Regions from separate parts of the Bilifractor sp. LCP19S3_H10 genome, predicted to be linked through region 2. Evidence: riboswitches for the same ligand, from Rfam matches in the RefSeq annotation. Region 2 holds a riboswitch; each other region holds the start of a gene.
What was found. A riboswitch is a leader RNA that binds a small molecule or an ion and turns the genes downstream of it on or off. The one in region 2 is predicted to bind thiamine pyrophosphate.
Positions count from the first base shown of each region.

Region 1: it holds a riboswitch for thiamine pyrophosphate, as region 2 does, so the genes downstream of both, ACTQZS_RS10185 (energy-coupled thiamine transporter ThiT) here and thiC (phosphomethylpyrimidine synthase ThiC) in region 2, are expected to answer to the same signal.
Region 3: it holds a riboswitch for thiamine pyrophosphate, as region 2 does, so the genes downstream of both, ACTQZS_RS10595 (thiamine-binding protein) here and thiC (phosphomethylpyrimidine synthase ThiC) in region 2, are expected to answer to the same signal.

Region 1 is NZ_JBQKFT010000012.1:38,558-42,887, forward strand. It holds gene ACTQZS_RS10180 (DUF438 domain-containing protein) at 1-1,134, shown strand, start outside; TPP riboswitch at 1,219-1,320, shown strand; gene ACTQZS_RS10185 (energy-coupled thiamine transporter ThiT) at 1,413-2,105, shown strand; gene ACTQZS_RS10190 (DMT family transporter) at 2,270-2,590, shown strand; gene tnpA (IS200/IS605 family transposase) at 2,912-3,376, shown strand; gene ACTQZS_RS10200 (TDT family transporter) at 4,036-4,330, shown strand, end outside.
Region 2 is NZ_JBQKFT010000004.1:195,262-199,591, reverse strand. It holds gene ACTQZS_RS05120 (urease accessory protein UreE) at 1-114, shown strand, start outside; gene ACTQZS_RS05115 (urease accessory protein UreF) at 225-917, shown strand; gene ureG (urease accessory protein UreG) at 1,032-1,649, shown strand; gene ACTQZS_RS05105 (urease accessory protein UreD) at 1,646-2,485, shown strand; gene ACTQZS_RS05100 (hypothetical protein) at 2,538-2,750, shown strand; TPP riboswitch at 2,722-2,824, shown strand; gene thiC (phosphomethylpyrimidine synthase ThiC) at 3,034-4,330, shown strand, end outside.
Region 3 is NZ_JBQKFT010000013.1:14,608-18,937, forward strand. It holds gene ACTQZS_RS10575 (response regulator transcription factor) at 1-21, shown strand, start outside; gene ACTQZS_RS10580 (biotin transporter BioY) at 197-802, shown strand; gene ACTQZS_RS10585 (DUF1284 domain-containing protein) at 942-1,376, shown strand; gene ACTQZS_RS10590 (desulfoferrodoxin family protein) at 1,525-1,902, shown strand; gene ACTQZS_RS10595 (thiamine-binding protein) at 2,031-2,333, opposite strand; TPP riboswitch at 2,505-2,612, opposite strand; gene ACTQZS_RS10600 (MATE family efflux transporter) at 2,772-4,130, shown strand.

The DNA.
Region 1 (4,330 bases), on a different contig from region 2:
GACTCCTCTGTTGCAGCAGGGAAGACCGGAGATTCCTCTGTTGTAGCAGGGAAGGCCGGAGATTCCTCTGTTGCAGCAGGGGCGACAGGAGGTTCCTCTGCTGCAGAGAAGAAGAGAGCCGGTGCTTCTGCCGCTGAGCAGAGGACAGCAGACTTCTCTCGTATAGCGGAGATGACCTCAACGGCAGCTGCAGATCCGGGCGACCGCAAAGAGCTGGCGGCTTCGCTCGCATCGGTTCCGGGCCATCCGCTGAATCTTTTTGAGAGGGAGAATCAGGCAATCGAGACGCTTCTTCTCCGTGCGCGTGAGGCTGTCGCCGGAAAGAGTGCGGACGACGGGCTTATGTCACAGCTTCGCGAGATTGCAGTTCACTACGCGAAGAAAGGAGATCTGCTCTATCCGCATCTGAAGGTGCGTTATGATATCTCCGGCCCGTCAGATGTCATGTGGACCGTGGATGATGAGATCCGCGACGAGATCAGTGCGCTTTCAAAGGATGAAGATCACGACGACGACTGGTACGGCCGGCTGTCGGCGGTGCTTGACCGGGCGGAGGAAATGATTTACAAAGAAAATAATATTCTCTTCCCGATCTGCGCGGTGAATTTCACGGCGGAAGACTGGTATTCGGTGTACCGGGACTCCGGAGATTATACGGAGATCCTCGGTCAGTCCTTTACGGACTGGGAAGAAGCGGAGCAGGCTCTGAACGCAGAGAAAAAGGCAGAAAAGCCTGGCCTCTCCCAGGGCGAGGTTGTGATGCCGGGCGGACATATGACGGTTCCGCAGCTTACAGCACTGCTGAACACCATACCGATGGAGATCAGTTTTATTGATGCGGACAACATCAACCGCTACTTCAATGAGGGACCGAAGGTCTTCAAGCGCGCGGGAATGGCCATTGACCGGGAGGTCTTTTCCTGCCATCCGCCAAAGGTAGAGCCCATGGTCCGCAGTATTCTGGACAGCTTCCGGGACGGAAGCAGGGACAGTGTACCGGTATGGATGGAGAAAAACGGAAGGACCATGCTGGTGAACTATCTTGCCGTAAGAGACCGGAAGGGCAATTATCTTGGGGCTGCGGAGTTGGTGCAGGATATGGAATTCGCGAAGGAGCACTTCGCGGGTCACTGAATCAGCGGGGAAATGAGCGGTCACTGAATCAGCAGGAAAATGAATTGACGGTTTTGCTTTATCTGCTATACTGTAAATACAAAGAAAAACTGCTGGGGGAGCGGAAGCTGAGAGTGCCGTGCATGCGGCTGACCCTGATGACCTGATCCGGTTAATGCCGGCGTAGGGAAGCTGAGTCTGAATGCAGGCTGTGTGATCAAAGAAATGAATGTTTCTGAGAGTTCCGTATTTTTGAAAAGTGAAATCCTCCCGCAGACAACTGTGAGGAGGATTATATTATGTCTGTATTTGCTACTCTTGGAAGTGACGGAGTATATCAGCTGACGCAGGTCGGCTACATTGCAGTAATTGCCGTGATCATTCTGGCACTGCTTCTGGTCTGCCTGATCCGGAAACCGGACCAGAAGGGTGTGCTCGGCACAAGAAAGCTTGTATTCTCGGCGATGGCAATCGCGCTTGCGACGGTCGCATCCATGATCAAGCTGTTTCATCTGCCGATGGGCGGCAGCATAACCTTCTTTTCCATGCTGCTGATATCGCTTGTGGGATATTGGTACGGCCTTGGGACAGGGCTGTTTGCAGGTCTTGCCTACGGTCTTCTCCAGCTGATCATCGATCCCTATATTATTTCTCTGCCGCAAATGCTGGTGGATTATGTGTTTGCGTTTACGGTTCTCGGACTCTCCGGTGTGTTTTCCGGGGCGAAACACGGACTGATCAAAGGCTATCTGCTTGGAGTTGTCGGCAGGTATTTCTTCGCGGTTCTTTCAGGCTACATTTTCTTTGGAAGCTATGGCAATGAATACGGAATGTCGGCGATCGGATACTCCCTTGCCTACAATGCGATCTACATCTTCGTGGAGTGCGGACTTACCATTGTGCTGCTTCTCATACCGGCCGTGAATAAGGCGATGATAAGGGTCAGAGGGATGGCGCTTGCGGGAGGTAATTCGAGACAGAGCGTGGCATAAGGCACGGGCGAGGCACTGAGACGGCGCGTGTGCGGGAATTTCCGGACGGTCGCAGTATGAGACGCTGAAGGCCGGAATGTCCGTGGATGATGCAGCGCAGGAATTCCCGGTCGGTCGCAGTATGAGACAGCATCCGTGTAAGTGAACATGCAGGAGGAATCAAAATGACTGTTTTTCTGCTGACAGTACTGATCGCTTCGGAGGTGGCGGCAACGTCGCTCCTGAAGTATACGCATCACTTTACCCGGCCGTTACCGTCAATTATCTGTATCGCGTGTTATTGTGTGTGCTACTACACCTTTTCTCACGTCATGGATCGTATGAACGTGGGCGTCGCCTACGCAATCTGGTGCGGAGTGGGACTGATCGCCACAAATGTCATCGGCTATCTGCTGTTCCGGCAGAAGCTGACCGGTGTCGGCGTCTTTGGAATCGTGCTGATTATCATCGGGTGTGTGATTGTAAACGTCTGGGGAACCAGATAGTGGGATACGGCAGATATGGAATACTGCAGATATAAAATATGGCAGATATAGAATACTGAAAATATATAATACTGAAAATATATAATACGATACGGAAGATATGTAGAAGAAGGCCGCTGCGCAAACTGTTGCGTGGCGGCCTTCCTTGTTATGGGCTTTAGCCTGTTGAGCTCGAGCGAGTATTTCCCAACGGAAATATGAGCCGAGCGAAATAAAAAACCACCCGCTATGCGGGTGAGAGTCAAATGGTTATACAATTGAGATCAACTCTTTCTATAATAGAGGTGTCCAAGCCACTATTTAAAAGAAAGAGGTGATCTCATGGCGAACCAGGCGAATAGCCTTGCGCATACCAAATGGCTGTGCAAGTACCATATCGTGTTCACACCAAAGTATAGGCGAAAAATCATTTACAATCAATACAAGCAAGACCTTGCAGAGATACTTCATCAATTATGTACATATAAAGGTGTCACAATTATCGAAGGTCATCTGATGCCAGATCATGTACATATGCTGGTTAGCATACCACCTAAGATCAGTGTGGCGTCATTTATGGGATATTTGAAGGGGAAAAGTGCCCTTATGATGTTTGACAGGCACGCAAATTTAAAATACAAGTTTGGAAACAGACATTTTTGGTCAGAAGGATATTATGTCAGTACAGTAGGGTTAAATGAAGCTACCATCAGAAAATATATCCAAGACCAGGAGCGGGCGGATATCATACAGGACAAGCTCAGCGTAAAGGAATACGAAGACCCTTTTAAGGGTCAGGGTAAGTAATACGGATGCCCCTTGAGGGGCAGCGACGAGTAAAAAGCAATGTGGCTTGAACGGAGCTGCGGGAAGTGATCAAAGAAACTTCCCGTAGCCATAAAGTGAAAGCCAGCGCCTTGAGACGCTGGCCTAGCAACACGGGCTTATAGCCCGGACCGAACCACCCGTTTCACGGGTGGCGGCGATTCGCTTGAAGATTCTGAACATATGGCCAGGTATCGCATCAGCTCCTCAAAAACGCAGACAGGATCGTTACACGCGAAGCGTGTGTAAGAGACTGGCCGTGATTTACGCGAATAGTGAGCCGCAGCCGAATGCGAAGTATTCGTGTGCGGCGAGCGTCGCGATAGCGAGATAAAACTCGCGCAGCGTGTTTTATCTCGTTTCGAAGGCAGCAGGAATGAGCAACGCGAATGAGCTTTCTTTTTCGTTGACATTGCCGGAATGTTCCTGTATAATTCAAAATCATATTTAGTTGATAGGAAATATAATAAATACAGAAGCGTAATGCAAAAACGTGGTTGAGAGCCGGTATTATGAGGAACTGCGGCAGTGGAAGTGGTGTTATGAGGAACTGTGGATGTGGGCTGGCATTAGGAGAAGCTCCGGCTGTGGTTTCGTAACATAATGAGCGGCAGGTGTATTTTTTCTGGAGGAAGGGACGCATGAAGAGCATGATCAGGAGAGTGCCGGTTCCGATAGCAGGAGTGATGCTTGCTTTTGCGGCATTTGGGAATTTTCTGAAGAGCTATTCGAATCTTGTGTGGGTTCTCATGGAGTTGGTATCCGTGGCGCTTCTGGTGCTGCTGGTTCTGAAGGCTCTTCTGTATCCGGAAGATTTGCGCCGGGATATGAAGAATCCTGCCATAGCCGGCGCTGCGGGGACTTTTTCCATGGGACTGATGTTCCTCGCAGTCAGTCTGAAGAGTGTCAGCGTTCCGGCTGGTGTGCCAGTCTGGT
Region 2 (4,330 bases):
AAGGTGCAGCTGGAGAAGCCCATGCAGTACGCAAACCTGACGCCGGGCGCACATACACACACGCACCATACGCCGGGCGCGCATACACATGCGCACCACGCGGAAGAGCATTAAAGGTTTCTGCCCGGGCTTGCTTGAAAGGCAGGGCTTTACAGTATCTCTGCCTTTTGCAGACCGGATGCAGCAGAGTTTTTATTAGATATTGCAGAGAGGAAAATAACAGAATGAGAAAAGAGTTGCTGGAGGCATTTCAGATCTGCGATTCGACCTTTCCGATCGGCACCTTTAATCACTCCTTCGGAATGGAAAATTATCTGTCGAGGCGGATCATCCGTAAGGCGCCGCAGTTTCGGGAGTGGCTGGAGAACTATTTCCGCTCTCAGTACCGCTATGGAGAGGGACTGCTGGTCATTTTATGCAGCCGCGCTCTGGATGAGGGACGTGAGGAGGAGCTTCTGAGATACGATGACATCATCAACCGGTCCGTGGCAGCAAGAGAGACGCGTGAGGGAAGCCGGATGATCGCTGTACAGATGGCGGCACTGATCCGGAAAATTTACGGGGACAGATATGCATTTTTGAACCGGTATGCGGAGAGGATGGATGAGGACGAATACTTCGGCAGTCCCGCGATCGTTTTTTCTGTTTTTGCCCATGAAAAGGGAATTGACTGCCGGGATGCCTTTGAGCTGTACGGCTACAGTGTGGCGTCCACGCTGGTGCAGAACGCGGTCCGCTCCGTCCCACTCGGACAGAGAGAAGGGCAGGTGATCCTGCATGATGTCATGCTTCTGATCACGGATCTTTATGACCGGACATCGGATCTGGATGAGGAATATCTGGGGGCGAACATTCCCGGCCTCGAACTGGCGCAGATCTGTCACGAGACACAGGAAGCGAGATTGTTCATGTCGTAGTATATGCGAGAAGCAGGAATTCGAGGAGCAGTGAATCAGAGAATAATCAGGATACCGGAATCATCTGACAGGAACATGATCCGGCAGCTTATCACAGAGAAAGGATAATGAATCATGAAACGGGCAGTAAGAATCGGAGTCGGAGGTCCGGTAGGATCCGGAAAAACGCAGCTGATCGAGAGGCTTACCAGAAGGCTTAAGGATGAATACAGTATGGCGGTTATCACCAATGATATCTATACGAAGTGGGACGCAGAGTATATGGTATCCCATTCCGTACTGGATGCGGACAGAATCATCGGGGTGGAAACCGGCGGATGCCCGCACACGGCGATCCGTGAGGATGCGTCCATGAATTTTGCGGCGGTGGAGAAGCTGGAGAAGCGTTTCAACCACACCCTCGATCTGATGTTCATTGAAAGCGGAGGCGATAACCTCGCGGCAACATTCAGCCCCGAGCTGGTAGATTTTTCCATTTACATCATTGACTGCGCGGAAGGAGAGAAAATCCCGGCAAAGGCAGGACAGGGAATGATCAAGTCGGATTTGTTCATCATCAACAAGATTGATCTCGCGCCCTATGTCGGAGCAAATCTGGAGAACATGCGGGAGACGTCCCGGAAGTTTCGCGGAGACGGGACCTTTGTGTTTACGAATCTGAAGACAGACGAAGGTCTCGAGGATGTTGTGCGATGGCTGAAGAAGGATTGTCTTCTGGAGGACCTTGAATGAAAAGTCAATTTGACGGAGAGATCCGTCTTGGATTTACAAACCGAAGCGGGCGAACTGTGGCGCAGACGACCTACCGCAGGGGAAATTCCAGGATTTCCGGGAACATTCCGGCTGCCGGAGACGTTCCCTATTATTTTCTGATCAGCACCGGCGGCGGTTTTACCGAGGGGGAGACGTATCTTCAGGAGGTTTCGCTCGAGGAACAGTGTCATGCGATTGTGACAACACAGACCCCGAACTATATCTACAAGTGCGACGGGGGAAGACTGACGAGTCAGAACAATCGGGTGGAGATCGGAAAGGATTCCTTCCTGGAGTATTATATTGATGAGACGATTCCATACGCCAGGGCAAGATTTCGTCAGAACACAGAGATCGAGATGGCTCCGGGATCCAGACTGATTATGACCGACGGGCTGACTGCCGGGTGGTCGGAGGACGAGGAACCCTTCCAGTACCGGGATATCGGGCTGAAGACGGATATCCGGATGGATGGTCGGCTTCTGTTCCATGACTTTCTGCTCGTCAACCCGGAAGAAGATCATATGCATGAAATCGGATGCTTTGAGGGATCCATGAACTACAATTCCGCTGTCATCATTGATGAAGGTGTCGACGAGGCTATGCTGGAGGAACTGAGAAATTTTCTGAATCAGAAATTCACCGGTTCCGACGAGGTCCGGTTCGGATTGTCTCTGCTTGATCGTTATGGTCTTGTACTTCGTGTTCTGGGGAAGAGCATCGGGGAGACGCGCGAAGTCGTGTATTCAATGACCGGTTATTACCGGGAGAAAATTCTCGGTTATCCCCACTTTGCGTTGAGGAAAAATGCCTGAATGAAGTGCGCCTTTAGCGATTTTGAGTGTTGTCAATAGAGATAACAGGCATATGTATGACAAAGTGTCAGAAGTCGTTAATTCAGATCGGCAATCAAAAAGAATTTTGAAAATGGTTGATTTTTCGCGCAAAAGCACGCTTGATGAAAATAAGGGAATGTGTTATCATGAACCCGTTGTGAGGCTCAATTCGCCTGGCTTCCGGGAAACATCCGGGCAGGCACAGAACAATAGAATAGAAAAACATGGGGAGCCGGAAGGCTGAGAGGTATCACATGAGATACGACCCGAGAACCTGATTTGGATAATGCCAACGTAGGGAAGTGCGAGCACTGGTGTTTTTTATGTAGTCTTTTAGGCGGTATCCATTTGGGTATCGTCTTTTTTGTGTATAAGCTCTTCGAAACCACAAAGCACGGAGCAATCCGCAGTTTATACAGTATTATACCAGAACAGCTCTTCGAAATCGCAGACAGGAGCGTCACACGCGAAAAGCGCTAGTGACTTTATTTTATTTAAAGAATTCGAAAGGAAGGACAAGGTTACAGATGAGAGAGTATCATACGCAGATGGAGGCGGCGAGAAAAGGGATCGTCACTCCGGAGATGAAGGCTGTGGCAGGAAAAGAGAGAAGAACGGAGGAGGAAATCCGGAACTGGGTAGCGGAAGGAAAGGTGGTTATCCCAGCGAATCCGGCGCACAAGGGGCTTGATCCGAACGGCATCGGCAGTATGCTGAAGACGAAAATTAATGTAAATCTCGGTATCAGCCGTGATGTGAAGGATTATGACGTGGAGATGAAGAAGGTTCTCAGCGCCGTCGATCTCGGCGCTGAGGCAATCATGGATCTTTCCAGTCATGGCAACACCCAGCCGTTCCGCAGAAAGCTGACCAGTGAATGTCCGGCGATGATCGGCACGGTTCCGATCTATGATTCCGTGATCCATTATCAGAGGGATCTTGCGACCCTCAGTGCAAAGGATTTTGTGGATGTCGTGCGTCTGCACGCGGAGGACGGTGTGGACTTCGTGACGCTGCACTGTGGGATCACCAGAAAGACGATTGAGGAAATCAAGGCCGGCAGGAGAAAAATGAATATTGTCAGCCGGGGAGGAAGCCTGGTTTTTGCATGGATGGCGATGACGGGGAACGAAAATCCCTTCTACGAATATTATGATGAGATTCTGGAGATCTGCCGGGAGCATGATGTGACTATCAGCCTCGGTGATGCCTGCCGGCCGGGATGCCTTGCGGACGCGACGGACAGCTGTCAGATCGGCGAGCTGCTCAGGCTTGGTGAGTTGACGCAGAGGGCGTGGGACCGGGATGTCCAGGTCATGGTGGAAGGGCCAGGCCATGTGCCGATGGATCAGATCGCCGCAAACATGAAGGTTCAGCAGACCATCTGCAAGGGAGCACCCTTTTATGTACTCGGACCTCTGGTAACAGATATCGCACCAGGCTACGACCACATTACAGCTGCGATCGGCGGGGCGATTGCGGCGATGAGCGGTGCTGCGTTTCTCTGTTATGTGACACCGGCGGAGCATCTTGCGCTTCCGAACATAGACGATGTACGTCAGGGAATAATAGCAAGCCGGATCGCGGCTCACGCGGCAGATATCGCCAAGGGCATTCCGGGTGCGCGGGAACAGGACGACCGGATGGCGGATGCAAGACGGAAGCTTGACTGGGAAGCCCAGTTCAAGGAGGCGCTTGATCCGAAGACTGCGAAGTCCATTCGGGACAGCCGGGCGCCGGAGGATGATCACAGTGACACCTGCTCCATGTGCGGAAAGTTCTGCGCGGTGCGGAGCATGAATAAAGCACTGGCGGGAGAATATA
Region 3 (4,330 bases), on a different contig from region 2:
GGCTACCGTTTTAAAATATAAGCCGGTCACAGGGACCTATGTATGCGCGTGTATCGGATTAAGAGCAAAGGCGTGCAGATAATCCGGACCGATTTGCGCCGGGTGATTATTGTCACCCTAAAAAATAAAACAGGTTGACAATGTTCTTCGTTGAATTTATACTCAAAACTGTTTAAAAACAGGAGGAGAAAAATCAATGAAGAAGAACACAGTAAAGGATCTTTGTATGATCGCTGTTTTTGCGGCGATCATCAGTATCGTGGGACAGTTCAGTATTCCGCTTCCGGGCGGCGTTCCGATGACGCTGCAGACGTTGATCATCGCGCTGGCTGGCGCAGTTCTCGGATCGAAGAAGGGATTCTGGTCAACGGTTATCTATATACTGATTGGTGCAATCGGTGTTCCGGTGTTCGCAGGATGGACAGGCGGAATCGGGGCGATCATGGGAATGACGGGTGGATTCCTTGTTTCCTTCCCGCTGATTGCGCTGTTTACCGGTCTTGGAGATGAAATCGGCGTCCGCCTTTCCGTGTCGGCGGGCGCGCGGGGCAGAAAGGTTATTTCCAGCGTGAGCCTTCTGATCGGCGTTCTGGTCGGCTATGTTGTAAACTATGCAGTGGGTTCTGTCTGGTTTATGGCAGTCGCTCAGTCAAATCTGGCTACGGCGCTCACGGCATGCGTGATACCCTTCATTCCGACATCAATCCTGAAGGCGGTTCTGGTGCTGATTCTCGGTCCGGTTCTGAAGCATTCTTTGGAGAAGGCGCATGTTCTGGAGGTCAGACGCACAGCTGCTGTCTGAATTCATTAACTTGTCAGTAGAATAAAAATACATAATGTGAATCGGGTGTTACCGTGTTTTGTGTCATTTTCGGAATACAAAATGTGAATCACGAGCGAACGCGTTTACCTCATTTCATTTTGGAAGGAGCATCGGTGCTATGGAGACAGACGGCCGGAAGGCGGATATGAGACTACGTCCCCATCATCTGCTGTGTACGCAGGGTTATGAGGGAAAAGGCTATGATGAAAATTTTGTCAGAGGGATGACGGATTATGTGACACGCATGCGCCGGGAAGAGAGCTTTTGTGTTGAGATCACCCTTCATCCGGATGATATCTGTGCCGCCTGTCCGAATCTCAGGGATCCTGAGCATTGCGTGAGCGATGACAAGGTGCTTGCCTTTGACCGGAAGGTTCTGGAATTGTTCGGTCTGAAGGAGGGAGAGACCTACAATTATCAGAAGCTGATACGGGACATTGATGATCATATGACTCGGGAAAAACTGCATTCCATATGTGGAACCTGCAGCTGGTATCCGGTCAGCCTGTGCCGGGACAGAATCCTTGGCATCCGGACAGAGACAGATCTGTAAAATGCGTACTGCTCCTTTTATTTTACAGAAAATATGCTTGAGTATGACTTAATATTCGTGTATCATGAGATAAAGGGCTATGTTACAGACATGCCAGGAGCTGTATTGATCCACATGCCAGAGCTGCAGATGAAAAGGAGGCACAGAAATGTTATTTTACAGATGTGATGGATGCGGAAACTTTATTACTTTTCTGACAGAGAAGACGGCTTGCACGCCGAAGTGCTGCGGCGAGACAATGAAGGAGCTTACACCGAACACAACGGACGCGGCGACAGAGAAGCATGTGCCGGTTGTCAGTGTTGAGAACGGAACGGTTACGGTCAAGGTTGGAAGTGTGGCACATCCGATGCTGGAGGAGCATTATATCCAGTGGATCATTCTGGAGACAAAGAACGGATTCCAGAAGAGAGATCTGAAACCGGGAGATAAGCCGGAAGCGGTCTTTGCGCTCGCGGATGGAGAGGAACCAGTCGCGGCATATGAATACTGTAATCTGCACGGACTCTGGAAAGCGGAGATCTGATCACAGTGACAGTACGGCACAAAAAAGGAGCGGCGATGCCGCTCTTTTTTGTATCCGGACTCTTACATACACTATGTGTGCGGTGATTCTGTATAAGTCCGCATGGGTATGGAACTATGCGACCGGACTTATGCAGTATGATGTTTTGAAACTTTTTTGTCGATACTCAGAATCTCCTGCTCCGGGTTGTATACCACCTTGATGTATGCGGAGACAGACGGTGCACCGGCGCGGATTGCGACATGCTGGCATTCCTTTACCACGTCCATCAGCTGGTCGTAGCTGTCTCCTTCGATGGCGGTCTCGAAAGGCCCCACATAATAGCTGAGGCCGGTGCTCTTGATGTAGGCGATAACCTCATCTACAATCCGGATCAGCTCTTCATCGTTGTCCACATCTGGTAATGTCTGAATGGCTACACTTGCCTTCATTTCTTTTTTCCTCCTTTTCCCTTTTCAACATCTTCGTATTCAACAGCCAACAAGGAAATCGTCCGCCGCAGGTGGATATCTGCGTCTGTCGGCATAAAAATGCAGCAGCGCCGGAATGAATCAGGCACTGCTGTATCAAGGATGAAGAGCGGGTTTTCTACGGAAAAATCCGGTGATTCTCTTTACGCTTCCTACGCTGGCATGATCCAGATCAGGTATAAGGGTCACAGACAACATCTGTATCTCAGTCCTTTCCGGCGGACTCCCCTGCTGTATTTTTATATTTTAGTCACTTTATTTTTCAGTGTCAATCCTGTGTGGTTAAAGACAGGAAAGTCGTTAAATGGTGATTTTGTCTTCTTGCCGCAGATTTAAAATGGAATCCGGTGGCTTCGGTGGTATAATGTGCAGGTATGAGTTTGAAAGCGGGTTTGGGATATGACGAAGGATATGACGAAAGGGCCGATTCTAAAGACCCTGATACTGTTTACAATTCCCCTGGTTCTGGGAACGCTTCTTCAGCTTACCTATAATGCGGCAGACAGCATGATTGTGGGGCGGTTTGTCGGAAAAACAGCGCTCGCGGCAGTGGGTACGACAAATCCTCTGGTTACGCTGGTTCTGCTTTTCACAAACGGGATCTGCCTCGGGGCGGGAATACTGGTGAGTACGCTGTATGGAGCGGGAAAGAAGGAGGAGCTGCGGAGACAGGTAAGTACGGGAATGATCTCGGGGTGCGTTTTCTCCGTGGCAGTCGCGGCTGTGATGTTTGTGGCAGCGAAGCCGCTTCTGATGGCGCTGCAGGTGGAGGCGGTCATTCTTCCGGAGGGAGTCTTCTATCTGAGGATCATACTGTTCGGCATGTTCTTCAGCTTTATCTATAATTATCTGGCCAGTATGCTGCGCGCGATGGGTGACAGCGTCTCTCCGCTGATTTTTCTCGGTGGAAGCGCGGTACTGAATATTCTGGGAGATCTCTTTTTTATCGCGTTACTTCATATGGGAGTGGAGGGCGCCGCAATCAGTACGGTGATCTGTGAGGCCCTCAGTGCGGTTCTCTGTTATTTCTATATTCAGAGGAAGGTTCCGGAGCTTCGGCTCGGAAAAAAATGGCTGATCTTTGACTGGTCGATGCTGAAGAAAACCCTTGCGTTCGGTTTTGTGAGTGCGCTCCAGCAGAGCACGGTTCAGATGGGAAAGATCGGAACCCAGACCATCGTAAATACGCTCGGGGTAAACGCGACGGCGGCTTTTAACGCAACGAACCGGGTGGATGATTTCGCGACAATTCCCCAGCAGAATATCGCGCACGCCATGACCTCGGTGATGGCGCAGAATGTCGGAGCGGGGAATGCGCCGAGGGTGAAGCGGACATATCGTGCCGGAATGTATTGCGAGCTCGTTTATGGCGTGGTGATCGGTGCTGTGGTGTTTTTGGCGGCGGGACCGCTGACCAGGCTGTTCACTTCGGACCCTGAGGTCATCGCGGAGGGGCAGCGCTATATGCGGCTCATCGCGGTCATGTATCCGGTTCCCGCGTTCACAAACGGACTTCAGGGATATTTTCGGGGAACGGGGGATCTGAAGGTCACGTTATATTCCAGTCTGATCAACATGGGAGTCCGGGTCGCATCGGAAATACCGATGGTGTTCGTGTGGCACTGGGGATTCATCTCGATTCCATGGTCGTATCTTCTCGGATGGATCGCGATGAGTATGTTTGAGCTTCCGTTCCTGATCCGGCGTCTTCGCCGGATGGGAAAGAGGCCGACAAACGAGAGAGCGGAGACAGAGTAAGGAGCCGCGGCGCGGATCAGATGTCGTAACGCAGGAGAAATGTGCGGCTTGGATCAGATGTTGTGACGCAGGAGAAATGTGCGGCGTGGACCAGATGTTGTGACGCAGGGAAAATGCGCGGTGCGGACCAGATGTTGTGACGCAGGGAAAATGCGCGGCATGGACCAGATGTTGTGACGCAGGAGAAAGGCCGCTGTGTG